DNA from 3 places in the Kitasatospora sp. NPDC094015 genome. Region 2 is predicted to be linked to each of the others. Evidence: predicted binding sites of a transcription regulator. Region 2 holds the regulator's gene; each other region holds the start of a gene.
What was found. Region 2 encodes HrcA, which represses chaperone genes, less so after heat shock. Its sites were predicted from a motif close to TTNGCACTCNGNNNNNCNGAGTGCNAA; they were not measured.
Positions count from the first base shown of each region.

Region 1 (5,219 bases), on a different contig from region 2:
CGACGGTCGGCTCCTCGTCCAGCGCGGGCAGCACCACGCTGACCGAACCGGCCGCCCCCGCCGCCCGCTTGGCGGCCAGCAGCGTCTCGACCGGACGGTCGGCGGCCGCCCAGGAGCGGCGGCGCAGCCAGGACGCCACCTCGGGCAGCACGTCGGGCCGGGGCTGGTCGGGCAAGATCTCGCTCCTCGGTCGGGCGGCGCCGTCTCGGGTGTCGGACGCCATGAGGTGGTACCGGGGCCTTCGGATACAGTCTTGGTAATGCGATCCGACCTTCGCACGTCGGGGTGGGTCGCTGTGCACGACCACAAACGCGCTGCCGGTTCCAACACCGCGCGCCACATTGCTCATCCAGAGGGACTGAGGGAACGGCCCGTTGAAGTCCCGGCAACCTTCCCGTCCGGCGAAGCGACCGTCAGGTCGAGGCCCCGGCGGGACAGGTGCCAATTCCGGCCTGTGGCGCGCCCGCGCCACGGGGAAGATGAGGAGAGAGGCCTCCGCCATCATGGCTACCGCTACCCCTGTCGCAGCCCCTGCCGTCGACCTCGGCCCCGCCGCCGCGCTGTCCTGTCGCGAGTGCGGCGCCCGCACCCCGCTCGGCCCGAGCTTCGCCTGCGTCGAGTGCTTCGGCCCGCTGGAGATCGCCTACGACTTCGGCTCGTACCGGGCCGAGGAGCTGCGCGCGCGGATCGAGGCCGGTCCGGCCTCGATCTGGCGTTACGCCCCGCTGCTGCCGGTCCCCGCCGACGTGGCCACCAAGCCGAACCTGAACCCGGGCTGGACCCCGCTGGTGAAGGCCGACAACCTGGGCCGCGAGCTGGGCTTCACCGCGCAGCTGCACGTCAAGGACGACTCCGGCAACCCGACCCACTCCTTCAAGGACCGGGTGGTCGCCTGCGCCATCGAGGCGGCGCGCGCCTTCGACTTCACCACCCTGTCCTGCTCCTCGACCGGCAACCTGGCCGGTGCGGTCGGTGCGGCGGCGGCCCGGGCCGGCTTCAAGTCCTGCGTCTTCATCCCGCACGACCTGGAGCAGGGCAAGGTCGTGATGGCCGGTGTCTACGGCGGCGAACTGGTCGGCATCGAGGGCAACTACGACGACGTGAACCGGTTCTGCTCCGAGCTGATCGGCGACCCGGCCGGCGAGGGCTGGGGCTTCGTCAACGTCAACCTGCGCCCGTACTACGGCGAGGGCTCCAAGACGCTGGCGTACGAGATCTGCGAGCAGCTCGGCTGGCGGCTGCCGGAGCAGATCGTCATCCCGATCGCCTCCGGTTCGCAGCTCACGAAGATCGACAAGGGCCTGCAGGAGCTGATCAAGCTCGGTCTGGTCGAGGACCGCCCGTACCGGATCTTCGGCGCCCAGGCCGAGGGCTGCTCCCCGGTGTCGGCCGCCTTCAAGGCCGGGCACGACGTGATCCGGCCGGTGAAGCCCGACACCATCGCCAAGTCGCTGGCGATCGGCAACCCGGCCGACGGCCCGTACGTGCTGGACATCGCCCGGCGCACCGGCGGCGCGGTCGAGGACGTCACCGACGCCGAGGTGGTCGAGGCGATCCGGCTGCTGGCCCGCACCGAGGGCATCTTCGCCGAGACCGCGGGCGGCGTCACCGTCGGCGTGCTCAAGAAGCTGGTCGAGACCGGGCAGCTGGACCCGGCCAAGGAGACCGTGGCGATCAACACCGGTGACGGCCTGAAGACCCTGGAGGCCGTCTCCGACGCCGGTCTGACCGCCACCATCCGGCCGACCCTGGAGTCCTTCCGGGCCGCCGGCCTGGCCTGAGCCCGCGCCCGCCCCGAGCCACCTCCCCCACCCCGCAGCAAGGAGTAGACGCCCATGAGCGCCACCGTCCGCATCCCCACCATCCTGCGCACCTACACCGGCGGCTCGGCCGAGGTGACCGCCGAGGGCGGCACCCTGGCCGAGGTGATCACGGACCTGGAGCAGAACCACCCCGGCATCTCGGCCCGGATCCTGGACGACGCCGGGCAGCTGCGCCGGTTCGTCAACGTGTACGTGAACGACGACGACGTGCGTTTCGCCGAGGGCCTGCAGACCGGCATCAAGGACGGCGCCGCCGTCTCGATCATCCCGGCGGTGGCCGGCGGCTGCTGATCCGGCCGCGCCATAGCAGTGACGGGCCGCCGCCCGGACCGGAATGCCGAAATTCCGGTCCGGGCGGCGGCCTTCGGCGTTCGGCCCGGACATTTGCCCATGTGGCTGGGTATAGAGTGCGGGACGAAGGGGTATTCGGGGCCGTTTCCAGCCGGCCCGCCCCCGCGCTCCGGTCGGGCACGCAGTGTCTGTCCGCTCGCTGAGACCGGCGATCCGGAGCGGTGCGCCGAACTGTCAGGCCGCCGTCAGAATTATTCCGGCGATTTGTTCCGTTGGTCCGCGATGTCCGGCGTCAATTGCTCACAAGTGCCGCTTTCATCCCGTCATATCCCCTGGGGCTCATAGCATTTGCCCAAAAGTTGGGCCTGTTGCAGAGGGCGCATGTCCGGATACATTCAGCCGCGGTCGACGCATTCACCCGCGTTCCGAAGGCCCTTTCGGGCCCCGGTGCGGTGGTCTGCGGCGTGCACGGCTGCGCCCAGGGGGGTTCCCGGGCCGGCCTTCCAGACCTCTGGACCCGCACCCTGCGGATCCGTGAAGGGCCAGCACAGCACAAGGGGAGTTCGGAATGGCTCAGGGCACCGTCAAGTGGTTCAACGCCGAGAAGGGCTACGGCTTCATCGCGGTCGACGGTGGTGCGGACGTGTTCGTCCACTACAGCGCGATCCAGATGGACGGCTACCGCACCCTCGAGGAGGGCCAGCGGGTCGAGTTCGAGATCTCCCAGGGGCAGAAGGGTCCGCAGGCGGACATGGTCCGCGCGCTCGTTGCGTGACCTCTTCGACCTGCGGAGCCTCGGCTCGGTCATGAGCTGGCGGCCACAGATCAACGGCAGCAGGCCCGTACGGGAACCCCGTGCGGGCCTGCCGCCATGTTCGGGACACCCCGCGATCGGGCTTGCACTCGCCACCCGAGAGTGCTAATCATTGGCGTTAGCACTCTCGGTACGAGAGTGACAAACGGATCGGGTCGGTGAGGCCTCCCGGGAGCGGTTGGGGACAGGACCCCCGCTCGCAGGGCCGTCCGTCGCGGGCACCCTTCGGTCCGATGCAGTCGATCGCGTCCCGGAGGACCACTTCACATGGCAAAGATCATCGCGTTTGACGAGGAAGCTCGCCGCGGCCTTGAGCGCGGGATGAACCAGCTTGCCGACGCCGTCAAGGTGACGCTTGGCCCCAAGGGCCGCAACGTCGTCCTTGAGAAGAAGTGGGGCGCCCCCACGATCACCAACGACGGTGTCTCCATCGCCAAGGAGATCGAGCTCGAGGACCCCTACGAGAAGATCGGCGCGGAGCTCGTCAAGGAGGTCGCCAAGAAGACCGACGACGTCGCGGGTGACGGCACCACCACCGCCACCGTGCTCGCCCAGGCCCTGGTCAAGGAAGGCCTGCGCAACGTCGCCGCCGGCGCCAACCCGATGGCCCTGAAGCGCGGCATCGAGAAGGCCGTCGCGGCCGTCTCCGACCAGCTGCTCGCCCAGGCCAAGGACGTGGAGACCAAGGAGCAGATCGCCTCCACCGCCTCCATCTCCGCCGCCGACACCCAGATCGGCGAGCTCATCGCCGAGGCGATGGACAAGGTCGGCAAGGAAGGCGTCATCACCGTCGAGGAGAGCAACACCTTCGGTCTGGAGCTCGAGCTCACCGAGGGCATGCGCTTCGACAAGGGCTACATCTCCGCCTACTTCGCCACCGACCTGGAGCGGATGGAGGCGTCCTTCGAGGACCCGTACATCCTGATCGCCAACTCCAAGATCTCCTCGGTCAAGGACCTGCTCCCGCTGCTGGAGAAGGTCATGCAGAGCGGCAAGCCGCTCGTCATCATCGCCGAGGACGTCGAGGGCGAGGCCCTGTCGACCCTGGTCGTGAACAAGATCCGTGGCACCTTCAAGTCGGTCGCCGTCAAGGCCCCCGGCTTCGGTGACCGCCGCAAGGCCATGCTCGGCGACATCGCCATCCTCACCGGTGGCACCGTCATCTCCGAGGAGGTCGGCCTCAAGCTGGAGAACGCCGGCGTCGACCTGCTGGGCACCGCCCGCAAGGTGGTCATCACCAAGGACGAGACCACCATCGTCGACGGTGGCGGCGACAGCGACCAGGTCGCCGGTCGCGTCAACCAGATCCGTGCCGAGATCGAGAACAGCGACTCGGACTACGACCGCGAGAAGCTCCAGGAGCGCCTCGCCAAGCTGGCCGGCGGCGTGGCCGTCATCAAGGCCGGCGCGGCCACCGAGGTGGAGCTCAAGGAGCGCAAGCACCGCATCGAGGACGCCGTCCGCAACGCGAAGGCCGCCGTCGAGGAGGGCATCGTCGCCGGTGGTGGCGTCGCGCTGCTGCAGGCCGGTGTCGCGTTCGACAAGCTGGAGCTCGAGGGCGACGAGGCCACCGGTGCCAACATCGTCCGCGTGGCGCTGGAGGCCCCGATCAAGCAGATCGCGACCAACGCCGGCCTCGAGGGCGGTGTCGTGGTGGAGAAGGTGCGCAACCTCCCCGCCGGTCACGGCCTGAACGCCGCCAGCAACGAGTACGTCGACCTGATCGCCGCGGGCATCATCGACCCGGCCAAGGTGACCCGCTCCGCGCTGCAGAACGCCGCCTCCATCGCGGCGCTCTTCCTCACCACCGAGGCCGTCATCGCCGACAAGCCCGAGAAGGGCGGCGCCCCGGCCGGTGGCGGCATGCCGGGCGGTGACATGGACTTCTGATCCTCCCGCGAGGATCGGCGAGTTCGGATCGTCCGCGAGGGCGGTCTCCCCACACCGGGGAGGCCGCCCTCGCGGCGTTCGCGCCCCGGCCGGATTTGGGACAATGGGCGGATGGCCACCCCTGAGATCGAAGCCGCACTGCACAGCGCCCGGGCGCTGATCCTCGCCGACCTGACCGCCCGGGACGTGGCGGACGCCGCCGTGGTCTCGCTGGTGGAGGACGCCGTGACGCATCGCCGCTGGTGGCTGGAGCAGTGGCCGGACGGCACCGGCTTCGTGCTCGGGCTGGTCGCCCAGGACGTCCAGGACGCGCTGCTGGAGGCGTACGGGCGCTGGCCGCTGTGCGAGGAGTGCGCCGCCGAGGGCGACCCGCACGCGCTGGGCGTGGAGCCCGAACTGGG
Region 1 is NZ_JBEOUL010000003.1:353,612-358,830, reverse strand. Features, by position in the region: gene ABT014_RS05895 (glucosyl-3-phosphoglycerate synthase) at 1-151, opposite strand, end outside; SAM riboswitch class I at 343-486, shown strand; gene thrC (threonine synthase) at 504-1,781, shown strand; gene ABT014_RS05885 (ubiquitin-like small modifier protein 1) at 1,836-2,114, shown strand; gene ABT014_RS05880 (cold-shock protein) at 2,683-2,889, shown strand; gene groL (chaperonin GroEL) at 3,196-4,818, shown strand; gene ABT014_RS05870 (DUF8819 family protein) at 4,930-5,219, shown strand, end outside.
Region 1: the regulator HrcA is predicted to act here: its motif matches at 3,047-3,073, upstream of groL (chaperonin GroEL).

Region 2 (5,219 bases):
CGGTGCGGCCGGGCCCGCGCAGGCGGCGGCGCCGAGCAGGACGGCCAGCGCGAGCGCGGGCAGCCGGAACGTACGGACGGAGTTGGACAACGGATCCCCTTCGACGCGCGGCGCAGAGCGGGGCCGCGCGGAAACACCGGAAGCAGGCGACCCCGGATGCGGGGCCGCCTGCGTGATGTTACTGACGGGTTATCAGCTTGTCGAAATCATGCCAAAGGGTCGCCCGGCCGCTCGGCCGTCACGAAGTCGATCAGCTCCTCGACCCGGCCGAGCAGCGCCGGGTCGAGATCGCGGTAGGAGTTCACCGAGGCGAGGATCCGCTTCCAGGCCGCCGGGGTGTCCACCGGCCAGCCGAGCCGGCGGCAGACGCCCTCCTTCCAGCCCTCCCCGCGCGGCACCTCGGGCCAGCCGGGGATGCCCACGCCGGACGGCTTCACGGCCTGCCAGACGTCGATGTACGGGTGCCCCACCACGAGCACCGAGTCGCCGGTCACCCGGCCCGCGATCCGGTGCTCCTTGGTGCCCGGCAGCAGGTGGTCCACCAGCACGCCGAGCCGCCGCCCCGGGCCGGGCGCGAACTCCGCGACGATCGCCGGCAGGTCGTCGATCCCCTCCAGGTACTCCACCACCACGCCCTCGATCCGCAGGTCGTCGCCCCAGACCCGCTCGACCAGCTCGGCGTCGTGCCGTCCCTCGACGTAGATCCGCGACCCGCGCGCCACCCGCGCCCGCGCGCCGGGCACCGCGACCGAACCGGACGCCGTCAGCCCGGGGCCGCGCGCGGGGGCCGGCCCGCTCGGCCGGACCAGGGTCACCACCCGGCCCTCCAGCAGGAAGCCGCGCGGCGTCAGCGGGAACACCCGGTGCTTGCCGAAGCGGTCCTCCAGGGTCACCGTCACCCCCTCGGCGGTCTTCTCGCAGCGCACCACCGCGCCGCAGAAGCCGGTGGCGGCCTCCTCGACCACCAGATCACGCTCGGCCGCCACCTCGGGGGCGGGCTGCTGCCGCTTCCACGGCGGGGTCAGGTCCGGTCCGTACTCCCTGCTGCGCATGCCCGGACTATACGAAACCGACCCCCCGTCAGCGCCCGCAGGCCCTGGGCGGCGCGCTCACAGTCCGGGAGCGCCCCAGACCGGGAACCAGCGGGTCAGGTCCTGTTCCAGCCGCAGGTCGTTGCCGAGCATCGCGCGGACCTGGAGCTCCAGCGGGCTGTTGCGCTTCTCGCCGCCGCCGGGCATCGGCGCGAACGGGTAGAAGGTCCCGCGCTTGAACAGGTAGACCAGGGCGAGCGGCTGCCCGGCCTCGTTGCGGAAGCCGACCAGCGAGCAGAGCAGCTGCGGGCCGAAGCCGTTGCCCTCCAGCTCGCTGTTGACCGCGTGCAGGTCGTTCACCAGGTCGGGGAGCTGCTCGGGGGAGTGCCGGGCGAGCAGCCAGGAGTACCCGTAGCCGTCCTGCGAGGCCTCCACCGGGACGCCGCCGTTCGGGGTGTCGGCGTCCAGCAGGGCCCGGACCTGCCGCTCGACCTCGGCGAACGCGCCGCCCTCGACGGCGGCGAAGCAGACCGAGCCGAGGCCGGTCGGACGGAACCCGGCCGCCGCCTCCAGGGTCAGCGCCGCCGACGGCACGCCGAACAGCTGGTCCAGGTCCGGCTTGGCCGGCTTGCTGCGGCCGAGCAGGGCGTCCAGGAATCCCACGTCGAGCTCCTCGGTGACGGGTGACGGGTGGCGGGTGACGGGTGACTGGTGGCGGGTGCGGGCGGCGGGCGGTGTCCGGTACTACCGGCTCAGTGGCCGAGCTCGGCGGAGATCTTCGCCAGCTGGGCCAGCCGCTGCTCCAGCGACGGGTGGGTGGAGAACAGCTGGGTGGCGGCCTCCCGGGCGCTCAGCGCGGGGGCGAAGTAGAAGGCGTTGTACGGCTGCGCCTGGCGCAGGTCCTGGGTGGGGATGGCGGCGATCTGCCCGGTCACCTTGGTGAGTGCCGAGGCCAGCGCGCTCGGCCGGCCGGTGAGCTGGGCGGCCGCCCGGTCGGCGGCCAGCTCCCGGTAGCGGGAGAGCAGCCGGGTGAGCAGGAAGCTGAGCGCGTACACCACCACGCTGACCAGCGGGATGATCAGCAGGGCGATCGCGGTGTTGCCGTCGTTGCTGTTGCGGTTGCCGCCCACGAACCCGCCGTACAGCGCGATCCTGGTCATCGCCCCGGCCAGCACGCCGAGGAAGCCGGCGATCGTCATCACCGCCACGTCCCGGTGGGCGACGTGCGAGAGCTCGTGCGCGAGCACGCCCTCCAGCTCCTCCGGGTCGAGCCGGCGCAGCAGCCCGGTGGTGACGCACACCACGGACTTCTCGGGTTTGCGGCCGGTGGCGAAGGCGTTCGGCATGTCGTTGACGGCCACCGCGACCCGGGGCTTGGGCATGTCGGCCAGCGCGCACAGCCGGTCGATGGTGCCGTGCAGCTGCGGGTACTGCTCGGGGGTGACCTCGTGGGCCCCCATCGCCCGCTCGGTGATCTTGTCGCTGAACCAGAACTGGGCCACGAACAGCCCGCCGGAGATCAGCACGATCAGCGGCCAGGCCCCGCGCAGCAGGACGATCAGCAGCCCGGTGAAGCCCACGTAGACCAGGCCGATCAGGAACATCGTGGTGACCATCCGACCGGTCAGCCCCCGATCGGGGGCGAACCGGGAGTGCTGCCCTGAAGTCGACATCGCCACTCCCTCGCTCTCGCGCTCGCCTCCGATGCTGCCACTCGGGACGCCCCCGAGCACCACGCACCGCCCGTACCGCCCCGGCAATGCGGGAAGGATCACCGGGGCGGCCCGTTCCTGCCGTCGGGGCAGGGCCTTACACTGGCTGGTAAGGTCCTGGCACTCTGCCTGCCGGAGTGCCAGATATCGGACACTCAACAGCTCAACGGACGAAGACGGAGGTGCGTGCCCATGGTCGACGAGCCCCGTTCCGTCGAACCGGCCCGCGCGGTGGTGGATACCCGCCCCGTCGGCCGTCCGCTGGACGACCGCAGGCTCGCCGTGCTGCGGGCGATCGTCCAGGACTACGTGGGTACCGAGGAGCCGGTCGGCTCCAAGGCCCTGGTCGAGCGGCACAGCCTGGGCGTCTCGCCGGCCACCGTGCGCAACGACATGGCCGCGCTGGAGGAGGAGGGCTTCATCCAGCAGCCCCACACCAGCGCCGGCCGGATTCCCACCGACAAGGGGTACCGGCTGTTCGTCGACCGGCTGGCCGAGGTCAAGCCGATGACCAGCCCGGAGCGCCGGGCGATCCGGCACTTCCTGGAGGGCGCGGTCGACCTGGACGACGTGGTGGCCCGCACGGTGCGGCTGCTGGCGCAGCTCACCCGGCAGGTCGCGGTGGTCCAGTACCCCTCGCTGACCAGGTCCACGGTCCGGCACATCGAGCTGGTCCAGCTGACCCCGGCCAAGGTGATGCTGGTCCTGATCACCAACACCGGCCGGGTCGAGCAGCGGATCGTCGACTGCCCCGGCGCGGTCGGCGACACCGTCCTGGCCGACCTGCGGGCCAAGCTGAACGCCAGGGCGGGCGGCCGGCCGCTGCCCGAGGTGCCGGTCGCGCTGGAGGACCTCCCGGCGGCCTTCGAGCCGGCCGAGCGGCCGACCGTCAGCACGGTGCTGGCCACCCTGTTCGAGACGCTGGCCGAGCAGAACGAGGAGCGGATCATGCTGGCGGGCACCGCCAACCTGACCCGCTTCGGACACGACTTCCCGCTGACCATCCAGCCGGTGCTGGAGGCACTGGAGGAGCAGGTGGTGCTGCTGCGCCTGCTGGGTGAGACGGCGGACGCCGCGATGACCGTCCGGATCGGCCACGAGAACGCCTACGAGGGGCTCAATTCCACCTCCGTCGTCTCGGTCGGTTACGGTTCGGGCGACCAGAGCGTGGCGAAGCTCGGGGTGATCGGTCCGACCCGGATGGATTACCCGGGCACAATGGGGGCGGTGCGAGCGGTGGCACGGTACGTCGGCCAGATCCTGGCCGAGTCGTAGGACATGACGCGCCGCAGGCCGGCGCGCAGCAGTCGCAAGCACTTCTAGAGGCGGAACAAACCGGAGCATTTGGTGGCCACGGACTACTACGCGGTACTCGGCGTCCGACGTGACGCGGGTCAGGACGAGATCAAGAAGGCGTTCCGGCGTCTCGCGCGCGAACTGCACCCGGACGTCAACCCGGACCCGAAGACGCAGGAGCGGTTCAAGGAGATCAACGCCGCCTACGAGGTGCTCTCCGACCCCGCGAAGCGGCAGGTCTACGACCTCGGCGGGGACCCGCTGTCGCCCAACGGCGGTGGCGGCGGCGCGGGCGGGTTCGGCGCGGCCGGATTCGGCTTCTCCGACATCATGGACGCCTTCTTCGGCGCCGCCGGCGGCCAGCGCGGACCGCGCTCGCGCACCCGGCGCGGCCAGGACGCCATGATCCGCCTGGAGATCACCCTGGAGGAGGCCGCGTTCGGCACCACCAAGGAACTCCAGGTCGACACCGCCGTCACCTGCACCACCTGCAGCGGCGAGGGCGCGGCCCCCGGCACCTCCGCGCAGACCTGTGACATGTGTCGCGGCAAGGGCGAGGTGTCCCAGGTCACCCGGTCCTTCCTGGGCCAGGTCATGACCTCGCGGCCGTGCCCGCAGTGCCAGGGCTTCGGCACCGTCGTGCCGACCCCGTGCCCCGAGTGCGCCGGCGACGGCCGGGTGCGCGCCCGCCGGACCCTCACCGTCAAGATCCCGGCCGGTGTCGACAACGGCACCCGGATCCAGCTGGCCGGCGAGGGCGAGGTCGGCCCCGGCGGCGGCCCGGCCGGCGACCTGTACGTCGAGATCGCCGAGAGCACCCACCCCACCTTCCAGCGCCGTGGCGACGACCTGCACTGCACGGTCACCATCCCGATGACGGCGGCCTCGCTCGGCACCCAGGTGCCGCTGCAGACCCTGGACGGGCTGGAGGAGGTCGACATCCGGCCCGGCACCCAGTCCGGCCAGTCCATCCCGCTGCACGGGCGCGGCATCACGCACCTGCGCGGCGGCGGCCGGGGCGACCTGATAGTGCATGTCGAGGTGCAGACGCCCACCAAGCTCGACCCCGAGCAGGAGGACCTGCTGCGGCGGCTCGCCGTGCTGCGCGGCGAGGAGCGGCCGGCCGGCCACTTCGCGCCGGGGCAGCAGGGGCTGTTCTCCCGCCTGAAGGACGCGTTCA
Region 2 is NZ_JBEOUL010000019.1:128,220-133,438, forward strand. Features, by position in the region: gene ABT014_RS22470 (hypothetical protein) at 1-90, opposite strand, end outside; gene ABT014_RS22475 (DUF3097 domain-containing protein) at 207-1,052, opposite strand; gene pspAB (PspA-associated protein PspAB) at 1,110-1,694, opposite strand; gene htpX (zinc metalloprotease HtpX) at 1,784-2,704, opposite strand; gene hrcA (heat-inducible transcriptional repressor HrcA) at 2,936-4,018, shown strand; gene dnaJ (molecular chaperone DnaJ) at 4,091-5,219, shown strand, end outside.

Region 3 (5,219 bases), on a different contig from region 2:
ACCGAGGTCTCGGTGCCCGGCGCCGGCCACGGTGACGTCCACGCGCACGCCCACCAGGCGCTGACCCGGTGACCGTCGCCGCGATGTGGGAGGCCCGGGCCGCCGAGGGCCGGGCCGCCGAGCTGGCGGCCTGGGTGCTGGCCGAGGCGCTGCCCGCGCTGCGCGCGGCGGCCGGGCTGGAGCGGGCCGAGCTGCTGACGGCCTCGGGCGACCGGGTCCTGCTGATCAGCTGGTGGACCGACGGGCCCGGGCCGGTGCCCGAGGCCCCGGCCGGGCTGCTCTCCAGGCCGGTGCACCGGTGGTCGTTCACCCGTCAACACGTCGAGTAGCGTTCATTCCTGAGAGTTCGCTGAACGACGGGGGAGCAGGGGTGAAGAGGACGTACGTCCTGGCGGTGCTGGCTGTGCTGGCGTTGGTGAGCGGGTGCGACTCGGGGGCGGGCCAGGGGGCGGCCAGCCTGTCCACGCCCGGTGGCGGCACCCCGTCCGGTGGCCCGGGCTCCTCGTCCGGGGCTCCGTCCGGCGGCGCACCGACCGGCCCGGGGGCCGTCCCGCCCGCGGGCGCGGGCTGGGCCAAGTGGGGGCTGACCGCGCTGCCGCCGGCCCCGCCCGCGCCGGCCGACAAGCCGATCAAGCTGACCAGGACCGGGCCGGTGCCGGTGTTCAGCGAGGTGCCGACGCACGACAAGGTCGTCTTCGTCACCCTCGACGACGGGGCCGAGAAGGACCCGAAGTTCGTCCAGATGCTGACCGACCTCAAGGTGCCGGTCTCGATGTTCCTGACCCGCGACATCGTCAAGGACGACTACGGCTACTTCAAGCCGCTCCAGGCGCTCGGCAACCAGATCCACAACCACACCGTGGACCACCCGGTGATGAGCAAGCTGGCGCCGGACAAGCTGCACAGCGAGGTCTGCGACGCGCAGTCCGCCCTCACCCAGCAGTACGGCACCGCCCCGCTGCTGTTCCGCCCGCCGTACGGCGACGGCGCCAACACCGCCGCGCTCAACACCGCCGTCCAGCAGTGCGGTCCGCGCGGGATCGTGCTCTGGCGCGAGTCGATGCAGATCCACGACATGCAGTACCAGGCCGCCGACAAGAAGCTGCGGCCCGGCGACATCATCCTGGCGCACTTCCGCGGGCCCAAGGACCTCAAGGGCGAGAGCATGACCGCGATGTTCGGCGAACTGCTCGCCCGGATCCAGGAGCAGGGCTTCGCGGTGGCCCGGCTGGAGGACTACGTCCAGCCGCCGACCGGCTGACCGAGCATCATCAGCGGCCCGTCGTCGGTCCGGCAGAGGATCACCGTCAGCGTGTTCGGCCCGGCCGGCCGCAGCTGCCGGCGCAGCTCGTCCGGGACCACCGACACCCCCCGCTTCTTGATCACGACGGTGCCGACGGCGCGCTCGCGCACCAGCGCCTTGAGCGCCTTCGGCTTGTAGGGCAGCACGTCGGTCAGCTCGAAGGCGTGCGCGTACGGGGTCGGCACCAGCCGGTCGGCGGTCAGGTAGGCGATCATCGGGTGGATCAGCCGGGCGCCGATCCGCCCGGCCACCTCGGCCACCAGGTGGGCCCGGATCACCGCGCCGTCCGGCTCGTAGAGGTAGCGCCCGACCGGGCCCGCCGCCGGGTCGGGCAGCCGGCCGCCGGTCAGGCTGTGGTCCCCGGGCAGCAGGGTGGCCCGGTGCGGCTCGGCGGCGCCGGTGCCGAACCACAGCACCGCCTCCTTCACCTCGCCGTGGTCCGAGACCCACTCCGCCTCCGCGCCCGGCGGCACCAGCTCGTGCGGGATGCCCGGGGCCACCTTGAGCGCTCCGAACGGGGTGCGGCGGGCCGCCTCGACGGCCCAGGACAGCGGCGGCGAGTACCCCTCCGGGTCGAAGACCCGCCCGCGCTCGGTGCGCCGGGCCGGGTCGGTGAAGACCGCGTCGAAGCCGCTCACGTCGATCTCGGCGACGTCCGCGCAGCGCACCTCGATCAGATCGGCCAGGCCCAGCGCCGCCGCGTTCGCCTCGGCCACCGCGCAGGTCAGCGCGGAGCGGTCGACCGCCAGCACCGCGATCCCGGCCCGGGCCAGCGCGATCGCGTCGCCGCCGATCCCGCAGCACAGGTCCGCCAGCCGCCGCACCCCGAGTGCGGCGAACCGCTCGGCCCGCCACTCGGCCACGCTGCGCCGGGTGGCCTGCTCCACGCCGTCCGGGGTGAAGTACATGAGGTCGGCGTCCGGGCCGAACTTCGCCCGGGCCCGCTGCCGCAGCCGGGCCTGCTCGAAGGCCGCCCGGACGAGTTCGGCCGGGTACTCCCGGCGCAGCCGGGTGGCCAGCGCGAGCTCCTCCGCCTGGGTGAACTCGCGCAGTTCGGTCAGCAGGGCCCGGCCCTGGTCGGTCAGCAGCGCCCGGAACGATTCGATCTCCACCGCCCCATTGTCGGCGATCACGCGTCGGCGATCACGCCGGGCCGGGGCGCGCGGCGTCAGTTCGGCGGCACCTCGCGGCAGCTGCCGTCGGCGTCGCAGGCGGTGCAGCTCCCGCCGCTGTGGCAGTAGGTGTGCGGCGCCGGTACCGGGCCGACCGCGGGCGGCCCGGGGCGGGCGGCCCAGAGCGCGAGCACCGTCACCAGCAGCACGGTCAGCAGGACGCCCTGGACGGCGGCCGCGGCCCGGCGCCCGCGCAGGCCGAGCACCAGCGCGCTCACGCCCAGCACGGCGGCGGTGGCGGCGGCGATCAGCAGCGGGGCGTGCTCGGAGCGCTGCGTCGGGGCGGGGCCGCCGGAGGCCGGCGGGTCGACCCAGGGGAACGGGTGGCCGATCGCGGCCAGCACCAGCAGCAGCGCCGCCAGGCCGGCCAGCCAGACGTCCAGCGCCAGCACCAGCAGGCCGACCGCGAGCCGCCCGGTCGGTGCCGGCCGGGGCGCGGCGGGCAGTGGTGCGGGCCGGGCGCCGCCGGTCGACGCGGCGTCAGGTCCGTTGCCGCCGTGGTGTGGTGGGATCGGGTCGGATGCGGGCACCCCCGCAGTCTGCCCGCCGTCCGGCCGGGTGCACATGAGTACGGAAGCTCAGTCGGATTCGAACGCCAGGCCGCGCCGTTGGCACTCTGGTTGACTGAGTGCTAACCGGCGCCTAAGGTCATTCCTGGCACTCTCCCCAGGGTGAGTGCTAACGCGATGGAGCATGTCTGACCCCCGCGACGGCAGACCTGCGGACATCGCCACCTACCTGTTAGACAACCCCGTAATCTCCGAAGGGGAGCTCGGACGTGACCACCAGCAGCAAGGTTGCCATCAAGCCGCTCGAGGACCGCATCGTGGTCCAGCCGCTCGACGCCGAGACCACCACGGCCTCCGGCCTGGTTATCCCGGACACCGCCAAGGAGAAGCCCCAGGAGGGCGTCGTCCTGGCCGTCGGCCCGGGCCGCTTCGAGGACGGCCAGCGCCTTCCGCTCGACGTTGCCGTCGGCGACATCGTTCTCTACTCGAAGTACGGCGGCACCGAGGTGAAGTACCAGGGCGAGGAGTACCTGGTCCTCTCGGCTCGCGACGTTCTCGCCATCATCGAGAAGTAAGACGTTCCCGCCCGCCCCGGATCCGTGTCAGCACCTGACAGGGGCCCGGGGCGCGGTTGTTGGCTCACGTAACCAGGCACTTTCTGAGGAATCGGGATCATGGCGAAGACCCTGCAGTTCGACGAGGACGCCCGCCGCTCGCTGGAGCGCGGCGTGAACAAGCTGGCCGACACGGTCAAGGTGACGATCGGCCCCAAGGGTCGCAACGTCGTCATCGACAAGAAGTTCGGCGCCCCCACCATCACCAACGACGGTGTGACCATCGCCCGCGAGGTCGAGCTCGACGACCCGTACGAGAACCTCGGCGCGCAGCTGGTCAAGGAGGTCGCCACCAAGACCAACGACGTCGCGGGTGACGGCACCACCACCGCCACCGTGCTGGCCCAGGCCCTGGTCAACGAGGGCCTGCGCAACGTCGCCGCGGGCGCCGGCCCGGCCGCCCTGAAGAAGGGCATCGACAAGGCCGTCGCCGCCGTGTCGGAGCACCTGCTCTCCATCGCCCGCGAGATCGAGGGCAAGGACGACGTCGCCGCCGTCGCCGGCCTCTCGGCCCAGGACGCCCAGGTCGGCGAGCTGATCGCCGAGGCGATCGACAAGGTCGGCAAGGACGGTGTGATCACCGTCGAGGAGTCCAACACCTTCGGCGTCGAGCTCGAGTTCACCGAGGGCATGCAGTTCGACAAGGGCTACCTGTCGCCGTACTTCGTCACGGACGCCGAGCGCCAGGAGGCGATCCTCGACGACCCGTACATCCTGATCAACCAGGGCAAGATCTCCTCCATCCAGGAGCTCCTGCCGCTGCTCGAGAAGATCCTGCAGGGCGGAACCTCCAAGCCGCTGCTGATCATCGCCGAGGACGTCGACGGCGAGGCGCTGTCGACCCTGGTGGTCAACAAGATCCGCGGCACCTTCAACGCCGTCGCGGTGAAGGCCCCCGGCTTCGGCGACCGCCGCAAGGCGATCCTCGGCGACATCGCCGTCCTCACCGGCGGCACCGTCATCTCCGAGGAGGTCGGCCTCAAGCTCGACCAGGTCGGCCTCGAGGTGCTCGGCACCGCCCGCCGCGTCACCGTCACCAAGGACGAGACCATCCTGGTCGACGGCGCCGGCGACCACGACGCCGTGACCGGCCGGGTCGGCCAGATCAAGGCCGAGATCGCCGCCAGCGACTCCGACTGGGACCGCGAGAAGCTGCAGGAGCGCCTGGCCAAGCTGGCCGGCGGCGTCTGCGTCATCAAGGTCGGCGCCGCCACCGAGGTGGAGCTCAAGGAGCGCAAGCACCGCCTCGAGGACGCCATCTCGGCGACCCGCGCGGCCGTCGAGGAGGGCATCGTCGCCGGCGGTGGCGCCTCCCTGGTGCACGCCGCCAAGGTGCTGGAGGACGGCCTCGGCCTCTCCGGCGACGAGGCCACCGGTGTCGCGGTCGTCCGCAAGGCGCTGGCCGAGCCGCTGCGCTGGATCGCCCAGAACGCCGGCCTGGAGGGCTACGTCATCACCTCCAAGGTCGCCGACCTGGAGGCCGGCTTCGGCTACAACGCCGCCACCGGCGAGTACGGCGACCTGGTGAAGGCCGGCGTCATCGACCCGGTCAAGGTCACCCGCTCCGCCCTGGAGAACGCCGCCTCCATCGCCTCCCTGCTGCTCACCACCGAGACCCTCG
Region 3 is NZ_JBEOUL010000006.1:179,822-185,040, forward strand. Features, by position in the region: gene tsaD (tRNA (adenosine(37)-N6)-threonylcarbamoyltransferase complex transferase subunit TsaD) at 1-72, shown strand, start outside; gene ABT014_RS10340 (hypothetical protein) at 69-329, shown strand; gene ABT014_RS10345 (polysaccharide deacetylase family protein) at 371-1,261, shown strand; gene ABT014_RS10350 (class I SAM-dependent methyltransferase) at 1,237-2,415, opposite strand; gene ABT014_RS10355 (hypothetical protein) at 2,472-3,005, opposite strand; gene groES (co-chaperone GroES) at 3,254-3,559, shown strand; gene groL (chaperonin GroEL) at 3,659-5,219, shown strand, end outside.
Region 3: the regulator HrcA is predicted to act here: its motif matches at 3,084-3,110, upstream of groES (co-chaperone GroES).